4 regions of the Streptomyces sp. NBC_00536 genome follow, and region 1 is predicted to be linked to each of the others. Evidence: riboswitches for the same ligand, from Rfam matches in the RefSeq annotation. Region 1 holds a riboswitch; each other region holds the start of a gene.
What was found. Region 1 has a riboswitch for cyclic di-AMP ahead of OHS33_RS14495 (transglycosylase family protein). Riboswitches for the same ligand answer to the same signal wherever they lie in the genome.

Region 1 (5,012 bases):
AGGTGGAGAACCGGTCCCGGTTCCCGGCCATTGACTCCGCCTCCCCTTGAGCGCGCACAGCAATACGTCCCCGCACACGGTACGGGACCGAGCGCGGGGACGTACGGAGGCTGAGCGGTGATCAGCCCTTGAAGCGCGGGAAGGCGGAACGGCCCGCGTACACCGCGGCGTCGTCGAGGATCTCCTCGATGCGCAGCAGCTGGTTGTACTTGGCGACGCGGTCCGAGCGGGCCGGGGCGCCGGTCTTGATCTGACCGCAGTTCACGGCGACGGCGAGGTCGGCGATGGTGACGTCCTCGGTCTCGCCGGAGCGGTGCGACATCATGCACTTGAAGCCGTTGCGCTGGGCCATCTCGACGGCGTCCAGGGTCTCGGTCAGCGAGCCGATCTGGTTCACCTTGACGAGCAGGGCGTTGGCCGAGCCCTCTTCGATGCCGCGGGCGAGGCGCTCGGGGTTGGTGACGAAGAGGTCGTCGCCGACGATCTGGACCTTGGTGCCCAGCTTGTCGGTGAGGGTCTTCCAGCCGGCCCAGTCGTCCTCGTACAGCGGGTCCTCGATGGAGACCATCGGGTACGCGGAGACGAGCTCCTCGTAGTACTCGGTCATCTCGGCGGCCGAGCGGGACTGGCCCTCGAACTCGTACTTGCCGTCCTTGTAGAACTCGGACGCGGCGACGTCGAGCGCGAGCGCGATGTCCTTGCCCGGGACGTAACCGGCCTGCTTGATGGCCTCGACGATGAGGTCGAGCGCGGCGCGGTTGGACTCCAGGTTCGGGGCGAAGCCGCCCTCGTCGCCCAGACCCGTGGAGAGGCCCTTGGTGTGCAGGACCTTCTTGAGGGTGTGGTAGACCTCGGCACCCCAGCGAAGGGCTTCGGAGAAGGACTCCGCGCCGATCGGGGCGATCATGAACTCCTGGATGTCGACGTTGGAGTCGGCGTGCGACCCACCGTTGAGGATGTTCATCATCGGAACGGGCAGCAGGTGCGCGTTCGGTCCGCCGAGGTAGCGGAAGAGCGGGAGGTCCGAGGCCTCGGACGCGGCGTGGGCCACGGCCAGGGAGACGCCGAGGATCGCGTTGGCGCCCAGGGAGCCCTTGTTGTCGGTGCCGTCCAGGTCGAACATGGCCTGGTCGATGAGGCGCTGCTCGGTGGCGTCGTAGCCGACGAGCTCCGGGCCGATCTGCTCGATCACGGCGAGGACGGCCTTCTCGACGCCCTTGCCCAGGTAACGGTTGGGGTCACCGTCACGGAGCTCGATGGCCTCGAAGGCACCGGTGGAGGCGCCGGACGGAACAGCAGCACGGCCGGTGCTGCCGTCGTCGAGGCCAACCTCGACCTCGACCGTGGGATTGCCTCGGGAGTCCAGGATTTCCCGGGCTACGACGACGTCGATGGACGGCACGAGCATCTCCTTCTGGGATGTGACGCTGAGTGTGCTGGGTGTGCGGTGGCGTGTCAGGCCGTGGGATGGCCTTGCCGCTTAGAGCCTAACCGGCTCCGGGCGCTCGGCCAGCCGACCAACCGGTCCGTGGGACGAAAAAGGGTCGGAATACCCCTCTTACGGGACATAGGACAGGGTTTACGGGACATGGGGCACGGCTTGCGGGACATACGGCGAGGCCGGCGGCCGTCAACGGGCCCGGCACGCACCACCGCCCGGCGCGTGAGGGGATACGCGCCGGGCGGTGGGAGGAGCGAGTGTTACCGCGGGATTCAGCTGAGCTTCAGCTTCTGCCCCGGGAAGATCAGGTCCGCGTCCTTGACGATGTCCTTGTTCAGCTCGAACAGCTGCTGCCAGCCGCCCTTGACGCCGTTCGCCTGGGCGATGGTGCCGAGCGTGTCACCGGACTTGACCTCGTAGGAGCCGTTGCCCGTCTTGGGGGCCTCGGCCGACGGGGCCTGCTTGGTGGGGGCCGGGGTCTCGGCGCGCTCGGAGCGGGTGACCGGCGCCTCGGCGCGCTTGGTCTCCTGCTTCGGCTCGGCCTTCTTCTCGACCTTCTTCTCCGGCTTGGTCTGCTTGGGGGTCTCGGCCGAGCCGCCGTTGTAGGCGGCGTTCGACAGGCCCACGCCACAGGACGGCCACGCGCCCTTGCCCTGGCCCTTGAGGACCTTCTCGGCGATGGCTATCTGCTGCGACTTGGAGGCCTGGTTGGCCTGCGCGGCGTACGCCTTGCCGCCGTACGCGGCCCACGTGGAGGACGAGAACTGCACGCCGCCGTAGTAGCCGTTGCCCGTGTTGATGGACCAGTCACCGCCGGACTCGCAGGCGGCGACGGCGTCCCACTGGGAGACGGTCGCGGCGCTCGCGGCGCCCGCGGTCATCAGCGGAGCCGCCACGGCGACACCGGCGACACCGACGAGGGTGACGACACGGGTGGCCTTGGAGGCGCGACGGTGCTTGCCCTTGCCGGAAAGCAGCATGGTTTTCTCCTCACCGACGCCTGCGAAGTGAGCTGTCGGGTTCGGGCGGATGAGTTGCCCGGCCGCGCACCGAGGTGCGCGTCTTAACCCCAAGCCGGTCGTGACCATCTCTCAATGGCCGGTTCCGGCACTTACCTTGGTTCCCCCGCTCCTGCCTTCGGCGCTTGCGCGACGTGTTCCCTCCGTCCGCCGGCAGGATTCGGCGATGCGGTCGAAGGAGCCCGCGGTGGCGGGCGATTCAGAAGGTAGACAGGTCTCTCCCCGATGTTCAAGCGCGGGACATCGGGGAGAAACGGGCCCTACTTGCGCTCTCGGGAGGGGTGTTTGCCCAGGTGAGAGCGGGGTTTTGGACAGTCACCGACCAGGACACGCCAGTTGGACGGAAGAGATGCATGTCTCACTTGCACGAATGGGACATACAAGGCGATCTCCACGCCCGAAGTGCCCCTATTTCTGGCTTAGATCGAGATTCTGCCCCGGGGTGATGAGGTCGGCGTCATGGCCGATGACCTGCGAATTGGCCTCGTAAAGGGCATTCCAGCCACCCTTGACTCCCGTGGCCTTCGCGATGGCCGTCAGGTTGTCGCCGGACTTGACGGTGTACGTCGGCTCCGACGCGGTGTCAGAGGTGACGGGCGCCTCGGCGGCGGGCGTTCCGCGGTGCTTTCCACCGGCTCCGGCCGTTTCGCCCTGCGCGGCGGCCGTGGAGCCCGAGGGCGCCGCCGGGTTCACGGGGGCCGGGATGCCCGACGGGGAAGTCGTCGGACCGGACGGGAGCGTGGAGCCGCCGGGTACGGACGGAGCGGTCGTGCCCGTGGACCCGGTCGGGGTGCCCGGGCCGCCGGTCTCCGGCGCCGGGGGCGGCATGACGGGCAGTCCGGACGTCAGCGGGGTCTCCGGCACCGGCGGGAGCGTCTTCGGCGGCGCGGTGGGCGTGGTGGTCGCCCCGGGGATGTGTCCCGTCGAGGTCGGCGTCGAGCCGGGGGCGGGCGCACCGGCGAGCGAACCGGGCGCGGGCGACTCCTCGGGCCGTACCGGGCTCGGCGCGACGGAACCGGAATGTCCGGGCGAGCCCGGGTCGACGGTGGCCTTGGGCCCGCCCCGGGTAAGCCCGGAGGACTCCCCGCACAGCGGCCAGGCCTGCGGCCCCTGCGAGGCGAGCACCCGCTCGCCGATCGCTATCTGCTGCGAGCGGCTGGCGAGGTCGGGGCGCGCGGCGAACTCCAGCCCGCCCGCGTTCTTCCACTGCTCCTGGGTGAACTGGAGTCCGCCGTAGGACCCGCTGCCGAAGTCGGCGCTCCAGGTTCCGCCGCTCTCACACTCGGCCACCTTGTCCCAGGTGGTGGTCTCCGCCGCGTTCGCGCCGGTGGCGGCGAACAGGGGCAGAGCGAGTGCGGAGCCGGCGACTCCGGCGGTGACGACGAGTGCGGGGACCTGGCGGGGGCGTCTGTGACGGCCGTTCCCGGAACGCATGAGGGTGGACCTTTCGCGTGGCGGCGGGGGGCGACGCGAACCTAGCCGGGTTCGAACGCATGTCACAAGTCGATGATGCGCAGATCACGTCAAGGTCACAGAGTTGACTTTGCGTCAGTTGGGGCGCTCCGGAGAGGCTTCCTCCGCTTCCGGAACGTTTGGGGTTGTGAAGCGGACCGGAAGCGTGCGCAGGCCACGCATGATCAGTCCGCCGCGCCAGCGCAGCTCCTCGGGGGGAACGGCGAGTTCCAGATCCGGCAGACGCGTCAGCAAAGTCGCGAGCGCCGTCTGGCCCTCCAGCCGCGCCAGCGGAGCGCCCAGGCAGTAGTGGATTCCATGCCCGTATCCGAGGTGCTGATTGTCGCTCCGCGCGAGGTCCAGCGTGTCCGGGTCGTCGAACCGCGCCGGGTCGCGGTCGGCCGCCGCGAGGACGACGAGCACCGGATCGCCCGCCGGGATGTCCTGGCCGCCCAGGGTCAGCGGCTCGGTCGCATAGCGCCAGGTCGCCAGCTCCACGGGACCGTCGTAGCGGAGCAGCTCCTCGATCCCGGTCGCCAGCAGAGCGGAATCACGGGCGGACCCACCGGCGGACCCACCGGCGGACTCCCCGGCGGCGGCGAGGGACTCCTGGAGGAGCGCGCGCTGATCCGGGTTCCGCAGCAGCGCGTAGGTGCCGTTGCCGATCAGGTTGATGGTGGTCTCGAACCCCGCGAACAACAGCACGAAGCACATGGCGGTGGCCTCGGCCTCCGTCAGGTGGTCGCCGTGGTCGCTCGCCCGGATCAGGTCCGAGATGAGGTCGTCGCCCAGGTCGTCGCGCTTCCGGTGGATCAGTTCCCCGAGATAGGCGCGGATCTTCTTCACGGAACGGGCGACCCCGCCGCGCGGCCCGCCGCCGTGCCGGATCATCATCCCGGCCCAGTCGCGGAAGTCGTCCTGGTCCTCTCGCGGTACACCGAGCATCTCGCAGATGGCGTAGATGGGGAGCGGGAAGGCGAACTCGTGGATCAGGTCGGCCTCCCCCTTCTCCGCGAAGGCGTCGATGAGGTGGTCGGTCAGTTCCTGCACCCTCGGGGTGAACTCGGCGACCCTGCGCGGGGTGAACGCCTTCGACACCA
Region 2 (5,012 bases), 3.0 Mb from region 1:
AGCCCCCCAGCGCCCGCAGATCCTCCCCCTGGCCCCTCCTGGCCCGTTCCTGGCCCAGTCTGACCAGCCCCCGCAGCACTTTGAGGTGCGCCTCGCTGCGCCGCCGGGCGGCGCGGGCCGCCGCGAGGGGCTCCAGCAGTGTCCGGACCTCCAGGAGATCGGCCGCCTCCTGCGCGGTCGGCTCGGCGACACAGGCGCCCGCGTGCCGACGGGTGGTGACGAAGCCCTCGGACTCCAGGGTGCGCAGGGCCTCGCGGACGGGGACGCGGGAGACTCCGTAGCGGCGGGCGAGCAGCTCCTCGGTGAGCCGGCCGCCCGGGCCGAAGACCCCGGAGACGATGTCGTCGCGGATCGCCGTACAAACCGCGTGCGCGGGAATTCGCAAGACCGGACCTCCGCTGAATGTCGTTTCCGCCGATTCCATTGCCGCGACTCTATTGCAACACGCGATATTTTCCGAGGACAGGCGGAAATGAGCACAACGCGAAGACCCCGGCTCGGTGAGCCGGGGCCTTCGGGAAGTCTGTGTGCCGCGGAGATCAGATGCTGACGCCCTTGGAGCGCAGGTAGGCGACCGGGTCGATGTCCGAGCCGTACGACGGGCCGGTACGGGCCTCGAAGTGCAGGTGCGGACCGCTGGTGTTGCCGGTGTTGCCCGACAGGCCGATCTGCTGGCCCGCGGTGACCTGCTCGCCGACGGAGACGCTCAGCAGGGACAGGTGCCCGTACTGGGTGTACGTACCGTCGTTGTGCTTGATGACGATGTTGTTGCCGTAGGCGCCGCCGTCGCCGGACTCGACGATGACGCCCGCGCCCACGGCGTGGACGACGGTGCCCTGGTCGGCGTGGAAGTCGATGCCCGTGTGGCTGCCGGAGGACCACATGCCGCCGCCCGCACCGTACTGGGTGCTGACGTAGGAGCCGGTGATCGGCAGCACGAAGGCGTTGAGGCGCTTGCGCTCCTCTTCACGGTCCGCGCGCTCCTTGGCCTCGCGCTCGGCCTTGGCCTTCGCCTCGGCCATCCGCCTGGCCTCGGCGGCCTTCGTCTTCGCCTCGGTCTCGGCCTGCACCTTGAGGGCGGCGGTGTCGGCGGCGTTGCGCTGCGCGTCGGCCTGGGCCTCCAGGTCACCGGCGAGGGTGTCGGGGATGACGAAGGCGCCCGTGCCCGAGTCCTGAGGAGTGCTGTGGTGGTTGTCCGCGGCGAAGGCCGGGGCTGCGAGGGTGGCCGCGACGCCGGTGGCGGCGAGGGCGGCTATACCGGCGACGCCTGCGGTCTTCCGGCTCAGACGGCTGGAACCACGGTGCTTGCCGCCGGAGGTGGCACGAGAGCTGCCGAACGCCATGAAGGGGCTGATCCTTTCCTTCCCTCTCGCCTACCGGGTTAGCTGACGGGTTCGGAGCAGGAAGGTCTCCTACGGGCCCCCTCTTGCGAGGCGGGTCCGATTCACCCCAGGGACGGTGGGTCCCCGGCTCCCCAGGCTCGCGCCTGACGGGGACTCGGCGATCGCTGTCCGGTGCCGCGATTGCGGCGGTTACCACTGACGGACAGCACGCCCGACGCTAGGCGGATCATCAGTCAATCGCCAAACACACGAGCCCCATTGTTACCTACGTCACGTGACATAGAAGCAACCTCTCCGCCAAACGGACAAAAGGGGTTCCGGTGGCCAAGCCACCGAAACCCCTTTCGCGCACGTCGGTTCACGCCCGACGCGCGAGCGCCACGCGCCCGACGCACGACCTCCGCACGCTCAGTTGGCGACGACGCTCACGTCACCGATCCCGAGCGCGCGCACGGGCGCCTCGATCTGCGCGGCGTCGCCGACGAGCACCGTGACCAGACGGTCCACCGGGAAGGCGTTGACGACAGCCGAGGTGGCCTCCACCGTGCCCGTCGCGGCCAGCTGCGCATACAACTGCGCCTGGTAGTCGTCCCGCAGGCCCTGCTCGACCTGGTCGGCCAGCGTGCCCGCGACGGACGCCGCCGTCTCGAACTTCAGCGGGGCCACGCCCACCAGGTTCTGCACCGCCACGTCCCGCTCGGCGTCCGTCAGGCCGCCCTCCGCGAGGGTGCGGAGCACCTTCCAGAGGTCGTCCAGCGCCGGGCCCGTGTTCGGGGTGTCCACCGAACCGCTGATCGCGAGCATGGACGCGCCGGTGCCCTCGGCGGTGGAGCGCAGCACCTGCCCGAAGGCGCGCACGCCGTAGGTGTACCCCTTCTCCTCCCGCAGGACCTTGTCCAGACGGGAGGTCAGGGTGCCGCCCAGGCAGTAGGTGCCCAGCACCTGGGCCGCCCAGACCCGGTCGTGCCGGTCGGCGCCGATCCGCCCGATCAGCAACTGCGTCTGGACCGCGCCCGGGCGGTCCACGATGACCACGCGGCCCGTGTCGTCCGCGGTGACCGGCGGCACCGGGAGCGGCTCGGCGGCGTTGCCCGTCCAGGTGCCCAGGGTGTCCGCGAGCACGGCGTCCAGGTCGATGCCGGTCAGGTCGCCGACGACCACCGCGGTGGCCGTGGCGGGGCGCACGTGGGCCTCGTAGAAGGCGCGTACGGCCGTGGCGTCGATCCGGGCCACCGTCTCCTCGGTGCCCTGGCGCGGGCGGGACATCCGCAGCGTGGCCGGGAACAGCTCCTGGGAGAGCTGCTTGGCGGCCCGGCGCTGCGGGTTGGCCAGCTCGTGCGGGATCTCGTCGAGCCGGTTGCGCACCAGGCGGTCCACCTCGCTGTCGGCGAAGGCGGGGGCGCGCAGCGCCTCGGCGAGCAGGCCCAGGGCCTTGGCCAGCCGGGAGGCCGGGACCTCCAGGGAGACCCGGATGCCGGGGTGGTCGGCGTGCGCGTCGAGGGTGGCGCCGCAGCGCTCCAGCTCGGCCGAGAACTCCTCGGCGGAGTGCTTGTCGGTGCCCTCGGACAGGGCGCGGGCCATGACGGTGGCCACGCCGTCCAGCCCGGCCGGTTCGGCGTCCAGCGGGGCCGCGAGGTTGATCTCGACGGCCACCACCTGCTGGCCGGGCCGGTGGCAGCGCAGCACGGTCAGGCCGGTCGCCAGCGCGCCGCGCTCGGGGGCGGGGAACGCCCACGGCTTGGCCTCGCCGGGCTGCGGCTGGGGGTGGAAGGTCATCGTGACGGCTGCGGTGTCGCTCACTGCTCCGCCCCTTCGGTCTCGTCGTTCTCGGCGGCTACGTCGGCGTCCTCGGCGTCCTCGGCCGCGAGCGGCTCGTAGACGAGCACCGCGCGGTTGTCCGGGCGCAGCCGGGCCGCGGCCACGGCCTGGACCTCCTCGGCGGTGATGTCGAGGACGCGGCCGACGGCGGTGAGCGCCAGCTGCGGGTCGCCGAAGAGCACCGCGAAGCGGCACAGTTCGTCGGCGCGGCCGGCCACGGTGCTGAGCCGGTCCAGCCATTCGCGCTCCAGCTGGGCCTGCGCGCGCTCCATCTCCTCGGCCGTCGGGCCCTCGGCGGCGAACCGCGCGAGTTCCTCGTCGACGGCGGCCTCGATGTCGGGCACCTCGACCCCGCCGGAGGTCTTGACGTCCAGCCAGCCGAGCGAGGGGGCACCGGCCAGGCGCAGCATGCCGAACCCGGCCGCCACGGCGCTCTGGTCGCGGCGGACCAGGCGGTTGTGGAGCCGGGAGGACTCGCCGCCGCCCAGGATGGTCAGGGCCACGTCGGCGGCGTCGCAGTCGCGGGTGCCGTCGTGCGGGAGCCGGTAGGCGGCCATCAGGGCGCGGGCCGGGACCTGCTCGACGATCTCCTCGCGCAGCTGGCCGCCCATGGTGTCGGGCAGCGAGCCGTCGCGCGGCGGCTGCTTGCCGTCGTGCGCGGGGATGGTGCCGAAGTACTTCTCGACCCAGGCGAGCGTTTGCTCGGGGTCGATGTCCCCGACGACCGACAGGACGGCGTTGTTGGGCGCGTAGTACGTGCGGAAGAAGGTCCGCGCGTCCTCCAGCGAGGCCGCGTCCAGGTCGGCCATCGAGCCGATCGGGGTGTGGTGGTACGGGTGGCCCTCGGGGTAGGCGAGGGCGGTCAGCCGCTCGAACGCCGTGCCGTAGGGGACGTTGTCGTAGCGCTGGCGGCGCTCGTTCTTGACGACGTCGCGCTGGTTCTCCATGGACTCGTCGTCCAGGGCGGCCAGCAGCGATCCCATCCGGTCCGCCTCCAGCCACAGCGCGAGTTCCAGCTGGTGCGTGGGCATCGTCTCGAAATAGTTGGTGCGCTCGAAGCTGGTGGTGCCGTTGAGCGAACCGCCCGCGCCCTGCACCAGTTCGAAGTGCCCGTTCCCGGACACGCTCTTCGAACCCTGGAACATCAGGTGCTCGAAGAGGTGAGCCAGCCCGGTGCGGCCCTTGACTTCGTGACGCGAACCGACGTCGTACCACAGGCAGACCGCGGCGACCGGGGTCAGGTGGTCCTCGGAGAGCACCACGCGCAGGCCGTTGGCCAGGCGGTGCTCGGTCGCTGTCAGGCCGCCGGAGCCGGCCTGAGCTGTGGCCGTGTGACCCATGGGCATGTGGTCCCTTCGATCGCGATGTAGAGAATTCCGTCAGACCTGTCACTGTATGCAAGCGCGTCGGCCCCTGGAGAAGTTCCCGGGTCACTCCTGGGTCGGAGTCGGCGTTGTCGGTGCCTCGGGCCACAATGGTCCGCGTCAGACCCAGCCCCCATCACCATGGTTAAGGAGCCGCGCAGCGATGGCCCGCCGCAGCACGAAGACCCCGCCGCCGGAGGATTTCGAGGAGAAGATCCTCGACATCGACGTCGTCGACGAAATGCAGGGCTCCTTCCTCGAGTACGCGTACTCGGTGATCTACTCCCGCGCCCTGCCCGACGCCCGGGACGGCATGAAGCCGGTACACCGCCGCATCGTGTACCAGATGAACGAGATGGGGCTGCGCCCCGACCGCGGCTATGTGAAGTGCGCCCGCGTCGTCGGCGAGGTCATGGGCAAGCTCCATCCGCATGGTGACGCGTCGATCTACGACGCCCTCGTGCGCATGGCCCAGCCCTTCTCGATG
Region 3 (5,012 bases), 4.2 Mb from region 1:
GTCAACCTCAACGACGAGTACCTGTACTACGTCCTCGGCGAGCCCAACGACTTCACCTACCCGACCGGGCGCCGCATCTACGAACAGTGGACCCCGCTCGTGCTGCGCGGCACCGAGCCGGTGCCCGCCGGCTACGCCGCGCAGATCCTGGGCGCCCGGCTCGCCGTCTGGTGCGACCTGGCCGGATCCCAGACCCAGACGCAGGTCGCCGACGGGATCCGGCTGCCGCTGGCGGCGCTCGCCCAGAAGGTCTGGGACCCCCGCGCACCGCAGCCGACGTGGGATCAGTTCACGGCCCTCGCCGACCGGCTGCGCTGAACCGGACGGAAACGGACCGAACGGACCGAACGGAACTCAGTAGGCGCTGTTGACGTTGTCGATCGAGCCGTAGCGGGCGGCCGCGTAGTTGCAGGCGGCGGTGATGTTCGCGACCGGGTCGTAGGAGTCGGCCGCCGTGCCGGGTACGTGGTACGCCCGGAAGGTGGGGTCGATGACCTGGAGGAGGCCCTTGGAGGGGATGCCCGCCGCCGCGTTGGAGTCCCAGTTGTTGATGGCGAGGGGGTTGCCCGAGGACTCGCGCAGCACATTGCGGTGGATTCCGTCGTAGGTACCGGGAATTCCGTGCTGGGCCATGATCTCCAGCGACTGGCGGATCCAGCCGTCGAGGTTGTTGGCGTAGAGGGTCGTGGGCCGCGCGGAACGGTCGGCCGCGGCCGTGGAATTGCGGCTCGCCGCGAGGGTCTTGGCGGTGGCCGCCGCCGAAGTCGCCTTTGCCGGGCCGCCGATGGTCAGCGTGATTCCCGGGCGGATGACCGAGGGGTCGGAGCCGATCACCGAGCGATTGTCCTCGTACAGCTTCTTCCAGCCGCCGCTTACGGAATGCGATTCCGCGATCTTGGAAAGGGTGTCGCCGGCCACCACGGAATAGGATTTCGGTGCGGCGGCCGCCGGGGCGGTGGCCTTCGCGCCGGTGGCCTTCGCGGTGGTCGTGGAGGCCGTGGTCGCGGTCGGCTGCGCCGCCTGGGCGCCGGAAGCGCTGATCAGGGGGAGAGCGAGAGCGATGCCGCCGGTGCCCGCGACAGCGAGCAGTCGGGCCAGCGGGCTGGTCTTGGGACGGCGGTGCTTGCCCGATGCGGACATGGCGAATTCCTCTCCGTCGCCTGCGAGGTGAGCTGTCGGGTTCGGACGGGAGCTGTCCGGCCGCGCCGTTTCTCCGCACGGTCCGGACATGCGTGAGGCATGACGGATACGTGCGTGTCAGTGGTGCGACTTCACCCCGAGCCGGTCCGGATCGATGATCCGGATCAGCGGCCTACCTGGTTCCCCCGCTCCTGCCGTACGTGAGTGGGATGGGTTCCCGGGCGGCGGCAGGATTTGGCGGTCCACCCGGATTGCGGTGACCGTAGGCGAGGGCCGAGGCGATGGACAAGGGCTTGAATTCCACGCAGTGATCGGTATATCGATACCGATCTACGGAATTCCTTCCGCCCGGCCGGGGCGGGGAATGCCTAAGGGCATTGCGGCGTCCGGAATTCGGCCTTCCGGGGCCGCCCCGGGGGCTGTGGCGGCGCCGCCGCCCGCGTGACTCACATCACCGGCGCGGCGCCCGTACCCTACATGAGGGCAAATCGCCCATGCATGCCCCTTAGGGAATTTCCGCGAGCCTGCGCAGCGCTTCCAGCGCCTCCCGTACCGAGGCGGCGGAGGCCGGCAGCAGCGGCAGCCGGACGTCGGGGGTCGGGATGCGCCCCTGCGCGTGCAGCACCCCCTTCAGCACCACCGGATTCGGCTCGGCGAACACCGCCGCCGACAGCGGCGTCAGCGCGTGCCCCAGCACCCGCGCGCCCGCCGCGTCGCCCGCCCGCCAGGCCCGCGCGAGGGCGGCGAAACGGTCCGTGGCCAGATGGGCCGAGGCCAGGATCCCGCCGCCCGCCCCGAGGGCCAGCATCGGGGAGACGTACGCGTCGTCGCCCGCCATGACCGTGAACCCCTCCGGCAGATCGCCGAGCAGCGCCACCGCGTCCTGGTCGACAGCGCCCGCCGCGTACTTGACCCCGATGACCCCGGGCAGCGCCCCGATCGCCCGCAGCGCCGGGGCGTCCAGCGGCTGACCCGTCCGGTACGGGATGTGGTAGACGATCAGCGGTACGGGACTGACCGCCGCCAGCCGCTCGAAGTGGGCCAGCACCCCCGCCGCCGCGGGCCGTACGAACGACGGCACGGTCACCAGCGCGGCCCGGACCTCCGGCCACCGCCGCAGCCGCTCCAGCGCGGCCTCGCTCGCCCGCGTACCGCTGCTCCCCGCCCCGACGCTCAGATGCGCCCCGCGCTCCCGGCAGACCCGGGCGCACACCCCGGTCACCGCGTCCCGTTCCGCCGCGTCGAGAGCGGCGGCCTCGGCGGTCGTGCCGAGGGCGACGATGCCGGTGGCGCCCGCCGCGAGCACCTCGTGGGCGAGCGCCTCCAGGGCGTCCAGGGCGACGGCCCCGGACGCGTCGAAGGGGGTGACGAGCGGTACGTGGATCCCGCGGAGGGGGGTCTGAGTCATGTCCTGTGTCATGTTTTGCGCCATGGGGACGAGGGTGGCCCGGCCCCGAGCCCCGGGTCCAGTTCGCATTTCCGTCCCCACCCGTAAGCTGAGCCGATGCTCGACGTACGCCGCCTGCGCCTGCTGCGCGAACTCGCCCGCCGCGGCACCATCGCCGCCGTCGCCGAGGCCCTGTCCTTCAGCCCCTCGGCCGTCTCCCAGCAGCTCTCCGTCCTGGAGCGCGAGGCGGGGCTGGCGCTGCTGGAGCGCACCGGCCGCCGGGTCCGGCTCACGCCCGCCGGCCAGCGCCTGGTCGGGCACGCCGAAGCGGTGCTGGAGCGCCTGGAGCGGGCCGAGGCGGATCTCGCCGAGGCCCGTGGCGGGCTGGCGGGGGCGCTGCGCGTCGGCGCCTTCCCGACCGCGACCCGGGCCCTCGTCCCGGCCGCCCTCGTCGCCCTCGCCCGGCGCCACCCGGCCCTGGAGGCGATGGTCCGAGAGACCGACCCCGCCGCCGTCGCGCACGCCCTGCGCGCCGGTGACCTGGACGTGGCGCTGGTCCACGAGTACGACTTCGTCCCCGGGCCCGCGGAGCCGGGGCTGGACAGCGAGCCGCTGTACCGGGAGGCGATGTACCTCGCGGAACCGGCGCCCGAGTCCGTACCCGTACCCCCAGCGGCCCCCGCCGCCGATCAGGGCGCGGTCCTGCGGGCCCATCGTGACGCCCCCTGGATCACCGCGACCTCCGGCACCCTCTGCCACGCCATGACCGTGCGGGCCTGCCAGGCCGCCGGTTTCACCCCGAGGGAGCGGCACCGGGTGGACGAGTTCGCGACCGTGCTGGCCCTGGTCGCGGCGGGGCAGGGGGTGGCCGTCGTACCGCAACTCGGCGTGCCGGTCCGGTCCGGCGTGCCGGGGGTGCCCGGCGTACTGCTCACGCGGCTGCCGATGGAGCGGCGTACGAACATCGCCTTCCGCAGCGGGTCGGCCGCCCACCCGGCCGTCGCCGCCTTCACCGTCGCCCTCCGCGAGGCGCTGCCGCCGGAGTTGGTGCCGTGACCGGAAACATGACACAACCACCCCACCGGGTCACCCGCGAGGGCCCCGCCGTGTACGTTCGCAGCACGGGACGGATCACACGAGAGTGGGGTATGACGTGACGCATCGCGTACGAGGGGTCATCGCACGGAGCAAGGGCGCGCCGGTGGAGACGACAACGATCCTCGTGCCCGACCCGGGGCCCGGCGAGGCGCTGGTCCAGGTCCAGGCCTGCGGGGTCTGCCACACCGACCTGCACTACCGCGAGGGCGGGATCAACGACGAGTTCCCCTTCCTCCTCGGCCACGAGGCGGCCGGAGTGGTCGAGGCGGTCGGCCCCGGCGTCACCGATGTCGCCCCCGGCGATTTCGTCATCCTCAACTGGCGTGCCGTGTGCGGCAGTTGCCGGGCCTGTAAGCGCGGGCGCCCCTGGTACTGCTTCAACACCCACAACGCCACCCAGCCCATGACCCTGGAGGACGGCACCCCGCTCTCCCCGGCCCTGGGCATCGGCGCCTTCGCCGAGAAGACCCTGGTCGCCGCCGGGCAGTGCACCAAGGTGGACCCGGCTGCCTCGGCCGCCGCCGCCGGACTGCTGGGCTGCGGGGTGATGGCGGGCCTCGGCGCGGCCATCAACACCGGCAACGTCGGGCGCGGCGACTCGGTGGCCGTCATCGGCTGCGGCGGCGTGGGCAACGCGGCCATCGCCGGGGCCCGGCTGGCCGGCGCGGGCCGGATCATCGCGGTGGACCTGGACGACCGCAAGCTGGAACAGGCCAAGGGGCTGGGCGCCACCCACACCGTCAACGGCGCCGCCGAGGACGTGGTCAAGGCCGTCCAGGCGCTGACCGGCGGCAACGGCGCGGACGTGGTCATCGACGCGGTCGGCCGCCCGGAGACCTACCGGCAGGCCTTCTACGCCCGGGACCTGGCCGGCACCGTGGTGCTCGTCGGCGTCCCCACCCCGGAGATGAAGCTCGAACTCCCGCTCCTGGATGTCTTCGGCCGCGGCGGCGCCCTCAAGTCCTCCTGGTACGGGGACTGTCTGCCCGAGCGCGACTTCCCGCTGCTGATCGACCTCTACCTGCAAGGCCGCCTGGACCTCGACGCCTTCGTCTCCGAGACCATCGCACTCGACGAGGTCGAAGAGGCCTTCGCCCGCATGCAACGCGGCGAAGTCCTCCGCTCGGTCGTCCTCTTCTGACCCCGCCTCCCGTGGCCGGGCCCGGTGCCGGGGCGGGGCCGACCCCCGCCCGGCCGGGATCCGCGCCGGGGACCCGGGGGCCCGGAGCCCGGTCGTGAGCAGGCGGTAGCCGCTCCGGTGCCTCCGGCGGCGCCTCAAACGCCGGCGAGGCTGAAAGGGTGCCCCCGATCCGGATCCGGACCGGGGCAGAGCCCAGGGCCGACCATGTAAGCCCCGCCGGCGTTTGAGGCGCCGCCGGAGGCGCCC
Region 4 (5,012 bases), 3.8 Mb from region 1:
CTGATGTGGGACTTCGGCAGGACCCTGGTCAAGCAGGCCGTCGCGAACCGCTGACGGCCACATCCGGTCCGGTCAGTCCAGGAGGCGGTCGCGCAGCCGGACGAGGGTCTCGGGCGTGAGCCCGAGGCCCTCGGCGAGGTAGCGGTCGGTGCTGCCCCAGATCTCCTCAAGGGTGTCGAAGGCCGCGTGCAGGTACTCGGCGCGGGCGTCGAAGAGCGGGGCGAGCAGCTCCATCACCTCGGGGGAGCGGGCCTCCTCCGACTCGCTGCTGCGGCGCACCTTGTAGCGGCGGTGCGGAGCGTTCGACTCCAGGTAGTCCGCCACGATCGCCTCGCGCTCGACGCCGAGCGCGAGCAGGGTGACGGCGATAGAGAGCCCGGCCCGGTCCTTCCCGGCCGCGCAGTGCATCAGGACCGGGACCTCGTCCCGGACGAGCGCCTGGACGACCTGGCGGTGCTCCGCGGTGCGGGTCGTGACGATCTCCCGGTAGGAGTCGGACATCCGGCGGGCGGCCTTGCCGTCACCGAGCACCTGGCGCAGCTGGTCGAGGTGGCCGTCACGGACCATCCGCCAGAACTCCTTGCCGTCCGCCGGGTCGGAGAGCGGGAGGTTGACGTTGCGGACGCCGGGCAGTTCGACGTCCGGGCCTTCGAGGGCGTGGTCGGCGGAGTTGCGGAAGTCGAAGATGGTGTGGAGTCCGAGCGAGGCGAGGAATTCCGTATCGGTATCGGTGGCATGTGCCAGATGTCCGCTTCGGAAGACCTGTCCCGTTCTGACCCTCCGTCCGTCCGTGGCCGGGAGCCCGCCCACGTCACGGAAGTTGCGCACTCCGGTCAGCTCCGGCTCCGTGGGCGGGGCCTGGGGTATCTGCTGGGTCACGAGGACTCCTCCGTATCGTCGCGCGCGTCTGCGGCATGTCCGGATTGCACTGGTTGAGCGCAACTTGCCATAAGGGGCGGGGAGATCGGGCCGGTCCCCGTGAGCCAGATCATACGGTGACCGTGAGTGTGTGATCGCGAAAGCCGAATTGCCTTGCGGGGGCGGCTGTTGCCGATTGCGATTCGACGGAGGGTGACCGGAATTCCGTTGATCCCTCACCCGGCCGTTTCTCTTGGGGAATTCGTGGCTTGTTCCACGGGGGCCGGACGGAATACCTTCGCGTCGACCCGGATGGACCGCCTAATCCTGCCACCATCCGACACCGCACCCGACGATCCACGCGCCCGGCAGGAGCGGGGGAACCAGGTAAGCCGCCGTCCCGGATCCGATCTCCTCGGTCTTCTCGACGAGATCTTCCTCCGGGCGGCTCGGGGTGAAGCCGTACGCAAAACGGCCGGACATCTCCAGTCCGAACCCGACAGCTCACCTCGCAGGCGACGGAGAGGAATTCGCCATGCCCGCAAAGGGAAAGCATCGCCGCCCGAAGTCCGCCTCGATCACCCGCGGATTCGTCGTCGCGGGCACCGGAAGCGCGGCGCTCGCGCTGCCGCTGATGGGAGCCGCGGGCGCGCACGCCGCCACCGGCACGACGGCCACCACGGCCGTCGCCCTCCCGGCCCAGGTTCGCCCGGCGCAGGTCCCGGTGGCGCTCCGGGCCCCGGCCGCCGCCCCGCAGGCCTCCACGGTGTACACCGTGGTTCCCGGCGACTACCTCTCGAAGATCGCGGCCGAGCGGCACCTGAGCGGTGGCTGGCAGCGGGTCTACGAGGACAACCACGAGGCGGTCGGCTCCGATCCGTCGCTGATCCACCCGGGCCTGAAGCTGACCCTGGGCGCGCGGGCGCAGGAGCAGACCCCGGCCCCGGCTCCGGCCGAGCAGTCCGCCGAGGAGCCGACTCCGGCCGACTCCGGCCCGGCCGACTCGGGTGCGGAGGACTCCGGTACGGGCGACTCTGGTACGGCGGACGCTGGTACGGGCAGCACGGGCAGCACGGGCAGCCAGGCCACCGGATCCGGCACCGGCACCGCCTCGGCCGCCGGGTTCGTCGCCCCGGTCTCCGCCTCCATCACCACCCCGTACCGCCAGAGCGGCAGCATGTGGTCCAGCGGCTACCACACCGGCGTCGACTTCGCCGTGGGCACCGGCACCACCGTCCACGCGGTCGGCGCGGGCACCGTGGTCTCCGCGGGCTGGGGCGGCGCGTACGGCAACGAGGTCGTCATACGGCACGCGGACGGCCGCTACTCGCAGTACGGCCACATGTCCCAGCTCTCGGTCTCGGTCGGCCAGAGTGTCTCCGCGGGCCAGGCCATCGGCCTCTCCGGCGCCACGGGCAACGTGACCGGCCCGCACCTGCACTTCGAGATCCGCACGGGTCCCGGCTACGGCACGGACATCGACCCGCTGGGCTACCTCCGCTCGAAGGGCGTGAACGTCTGACGGCGCCCGCCGCCAGGGCGAGGGGGGCCGGGGCCCTAGGGGGGACCCGGCCCCCTTTCATGCCCCCGTTCACCTCGCCCCTTCAGGGACCTGACGCACTCCTCACTTATTCCTTACCGACCGGGTGGTATAGATCACGGTCCGTCAAGGCCTGGCTACGGTGGCGTAGGTCACGCCCTGGGGTGAAGGATGTCTTCTCGTGGCAGCGACGACAGCGATGACGACGAAGACGACGGCAAAGACGACAGCACAGACGACGGCGCAGGCGACGGCGCAGGCGACGGCACTGAAGACGGCTCTCCAGGGCATCGGCTCGTACGCGGCGATCGGGGACAGCTTCACCGAGGGTGTGGGGGATCCGGGGCCGGGGGACATTTTCGTGGGCTGGGCCGACCGGCTCGCCGTGCTCCTGGCGGACCAGCGCGAGGAGCACGACTTCCGGTACGCCAACCTCGCCGTGCGGGGCAAGCTCCTGGACCAGATCGTGGCGGAGCAGGTGCCGCGGGCCAAGGAGCTGGCACCCGACCTGGTCACCTTCTGCGCCGGGGGCAATGACATCATCCGGCCCGGGAGCGACCCCGACGACGTGGCGGAGCGGTTCGAGGCCGCCCTCGCCGACCTCGTCGGGTCGGTCGGGCAGGTGATGATCACCACCGGTTTCGACACCCGCGGGGTGCCGGTGCTCAAGCACATCCGGGGCAAGGTGGCGACGTACTCGGCGCACGTGCGGTCCATCGCCGACCGCTACGGATGCCCGGTGCTCGACCTCTGGTCGCTGAAGTCCGTACAGGACAGGCGGGCGTGGGACGACGACCGGCTGCACCTCTCGCCCGAGGGGCACACCCGGGTCGCGCTGCGCGCCGCCCAGGTGCTGGGGCTGGAGGTGCCCGCGGACCCGGACCAGCCGTGGCCCCCGCAGCAGCCGCGCGGCTCGGCGGAGGTCACCCGGGACAACATCCAGTGGGCGCGGGAGTACCTCGTCCCGTGGATCGGCAGGCGACTGCGCGGGGAGTCCTCCGGTGACCACATGGAGGCGAAGCGTCCGGACCTGCTGCCGCTGTAGCGGGGGCGGTCGCGGGGGGACCTGAACGCCGGGGCGCGAACGCCGGGGGCGGGAAGCGGAATCCTTCGGGGGCGGTGCGCGTTGGGATGGTGGTAGAACGTACGACCAGCCCTGCTCACTTCCTCCCTGGAGGCGCCTTGACCGGCTCCGGCCCCGGCTCCCGTCCCTTGCGTCCTCGGCTGCGAGCCCTGCGGCCCGAAGCCTTCGGCGCGGATCCGTCCGGCGCGCGGCTGGAGCGGATCCTGCGCTCGCCGAACTTCGCCGACGGCGTCTTCCAGAACCCGGTCGGGGCCAGGACCAGGCCCTCCGGATCGATGCTGGAGTTCGCCAAGATCTATTTCCACAAGGAGCAGCGGGTCCGGCGCAATCCCGGCGCGCCGGTCCCGGTGCACCCGACCACCCTGGCCGATCTGGCGAAGCCGCCGGTCAGCGGCCTGCGGCTGACCTGGATGGGACACTCCACCGTCCTCGCGGAGATCGACGGGCGCCGGGTGCTGTTCGACCCGGTGTGGGGAGAGCGGTGCTCTCCCTTCCCCTTCGCCGGCCCCAAGCGGCTGCACCCGGTGCCGGTGCCGCTGGCCGCTCTCGGTCCGGTCGACGTCGTGGTGATCTCGCACGACCACTACGACCACCTCGACCTGCCGACGATCAAGGCCCTGGCCGGTACGGACACGGTCTTCGCGGTCCCGCTCGGCGTCGGCGCGCACCTGGAGCACTGGGGTGTCAGAGCCGACCGGCTGCGCGAACTGGACTGGAACGAGACCACCAAGGTCGCCGGACTGTCGCTGACCGCGACCCCGGCCCGGCACTTCTGCGGGCGCGGCCTGCGCAACCAGCAGTACACGCTGTGGGCGTCCTGGGTCATCACGGGCGACGAGCACCGGATCTTCCACAGCGGAGACACGGGGTACTTCCCCGGCTTCAAGGAGATCGGCGCCGAGCACGGCCCCTTCGACGCGACGATGATCCAGATCGGCGCCTATTCGGAGTACTGGCCGGACATCCACATGACCCCCGAAGAGGGCATGACCGCGCACCTCGACCTCCAGGGCGGCGCCCCGCACGGCACGATGCTGCCGATCCACTGGGGCACCTTCAACCTGGCCCCGCACCCGTGGGACGAGCCGGGCGAGGGCACCCTCTCGGCCGCCGGGCGGGCGGGCGCCGCGATCGCGCTGCCCGTGCCGGGCCGACCCTTCGAGCCGGGAGCCGAGGACGCCCCGGCCGAGCCGTGGTGGCGCCCGTTCGTGTCGGGCCCGGCCCCGGCTCCGGCCGCTGCGTCGGCCGCGCCCGGGTCCGTGTCCGGGTCCGCGTCCGTGTCCGGGTCCGGGTCCGGGTCCGGGTCCGCCGCGCGGCCTTCGGCCCGCCCGGCGCCCGCGTCGGACGCGCACGAGGAGCCGGAGGCCGTGGGCAGCTGACCGGTTGGCGCGGCGGGGGCTCGTACGGTGGCGGGGGCGCTGAGGAGGCGCCCGAAGGGGTATTCGGGCTGTCGTGCGAGCGCTCCTTCCGGAGCGGGACGCACCCCGGTGAAGTTCCCCAACTGGCCGCCTGAGCGACGAGGGCGCGGTC

Region 2: it holds a riboswitch for cyclic di-AMP, as region 1 does, so the genes downstream of both, OHS33_RS27515 (M23 family metallopeptidase) here and OHS33_RS14495 (transglycosylase family protein) in region 1, are expected to answer to the same signal.
Region 3: it holds a riboswitch for cyclic di-AMP, as region 1 does, so the genes downstream of both, OHS33_RS32075 (LysM peptidoglycan-binding domain-containing protein) here and OHS33_RS14495 (transglycosylase family protein) in region 1, are expected to answer to the same signal.
Region 4: it holds a riboswitch for cyclic di-AMP, as region 1 does, so the genes downstream of both, OHS33_RS30460 (M23 family metallopeptidase) here and OHS33_RS14495 (transglycosylase family protein) in region 1, are expected to answer to the same signal.

The regions. Positions count from the first base shown of each region.
Region 1 is NZ_CP107819.1:3,341,232-3,346,243, forward strand. Features, by position in the region: gene OHS33_RS14485 (FtsB family cell division protein) at 1-31, opposite strand, end outside; gene eno (phosphopyruvate hydratase) at 122-1,408, opposite strand; gene OHS33_RS14495 (transglycosylase family protein) at 1,714-2,421, opposite strand; cyclic di-AMP (ydaO/yuaA leader) riboswitch at 2,424-2,594, opposite strand; gene OHS33_RS14500 (transglycosylase family protein) at 2,869-3,894, opposite strand; gene OHS33_RS14505 (cytochrome P450 family protein) at 4,009-5,012, opposite strand, start outside.
Region 2 is NZ_CP107819.1:6,310,137-6,315,148, reverse strand. Features, by position in the region: gene OHS33_RS27520 (GntR family transcriptional regulator) at 1-385, opposite strand, end outside; gene OHS33_RS27515 (M23 family metallopeptidase) at 540-1,343, opposite strand; cyclic di-AMP (ydaO/yuaA leader) riboswitch at 1,356-1,513, opposite strand; gene OHS33_RS27510 (M16 family metallopeptidase) at 1,752-3,119, opposite strand; gene OHS33_RS27505 (M16 family metallopeptidase) at 3,140-4,501, opposite strand; gene OHS33_RS27500 (DNA gyrase/topoisomerase IV subunit A) at 4,689-5,012, shown strand, end outside.
Region 3 is NZ_CP107819.1:7,506,695-7,511,706, forward strand. Features, by position in the region: gene OHS33_RS32070 (beta-N-acetylhexosaminidase) at 1-318, shown strand, start outside; gene OHS33_RS32075 (LysM peptidoglycan-binding domain-containing protein) at 355-1,140, opposite strand; cyclic di-AMP (ydaO/yuaA leader) riboswitch at 1,145-1,357, opposite strand; gene OHS33_RS32080 (dihydrodipicolinate synthase family protein) at 1,646-2,548, opposite strand; gene OHS33_RS32085 (LysR family transcriptional regulator) at 2,645-3,583, shown strand; gene OHS33_RS32090 (S-(hydroxymethyl)mycothiol dehydrogenase) at 3,681-4,766, shown strand.
Region 4 is NZ_CP107819.1:7,119,634-7,124,645, forward strand. Features, by position in the region: gene OHS33_RS30450 (aspartate aminotransferase family protein) at 1-54, shown strand, start outside; gene OHS33_RS30455 (tyrosine-protein phosphatase) at 73-879, opposite strand; cyclic di-AMP (ydaO/yuaA leader) riboswitch at 1,211-1,391, shown strand; gene OHS33_RS30460 (M23 family metallopeptidase) at 1,394-2,380, shown strand; gene OHS33_RS30465 (SGNH/GDSL hydrolase family protein) at 2,580-3,443, shown strand; gene OHS33_RS30470 (MBL fold metallo-hydrolase) at 3,581-4,861, shown strand.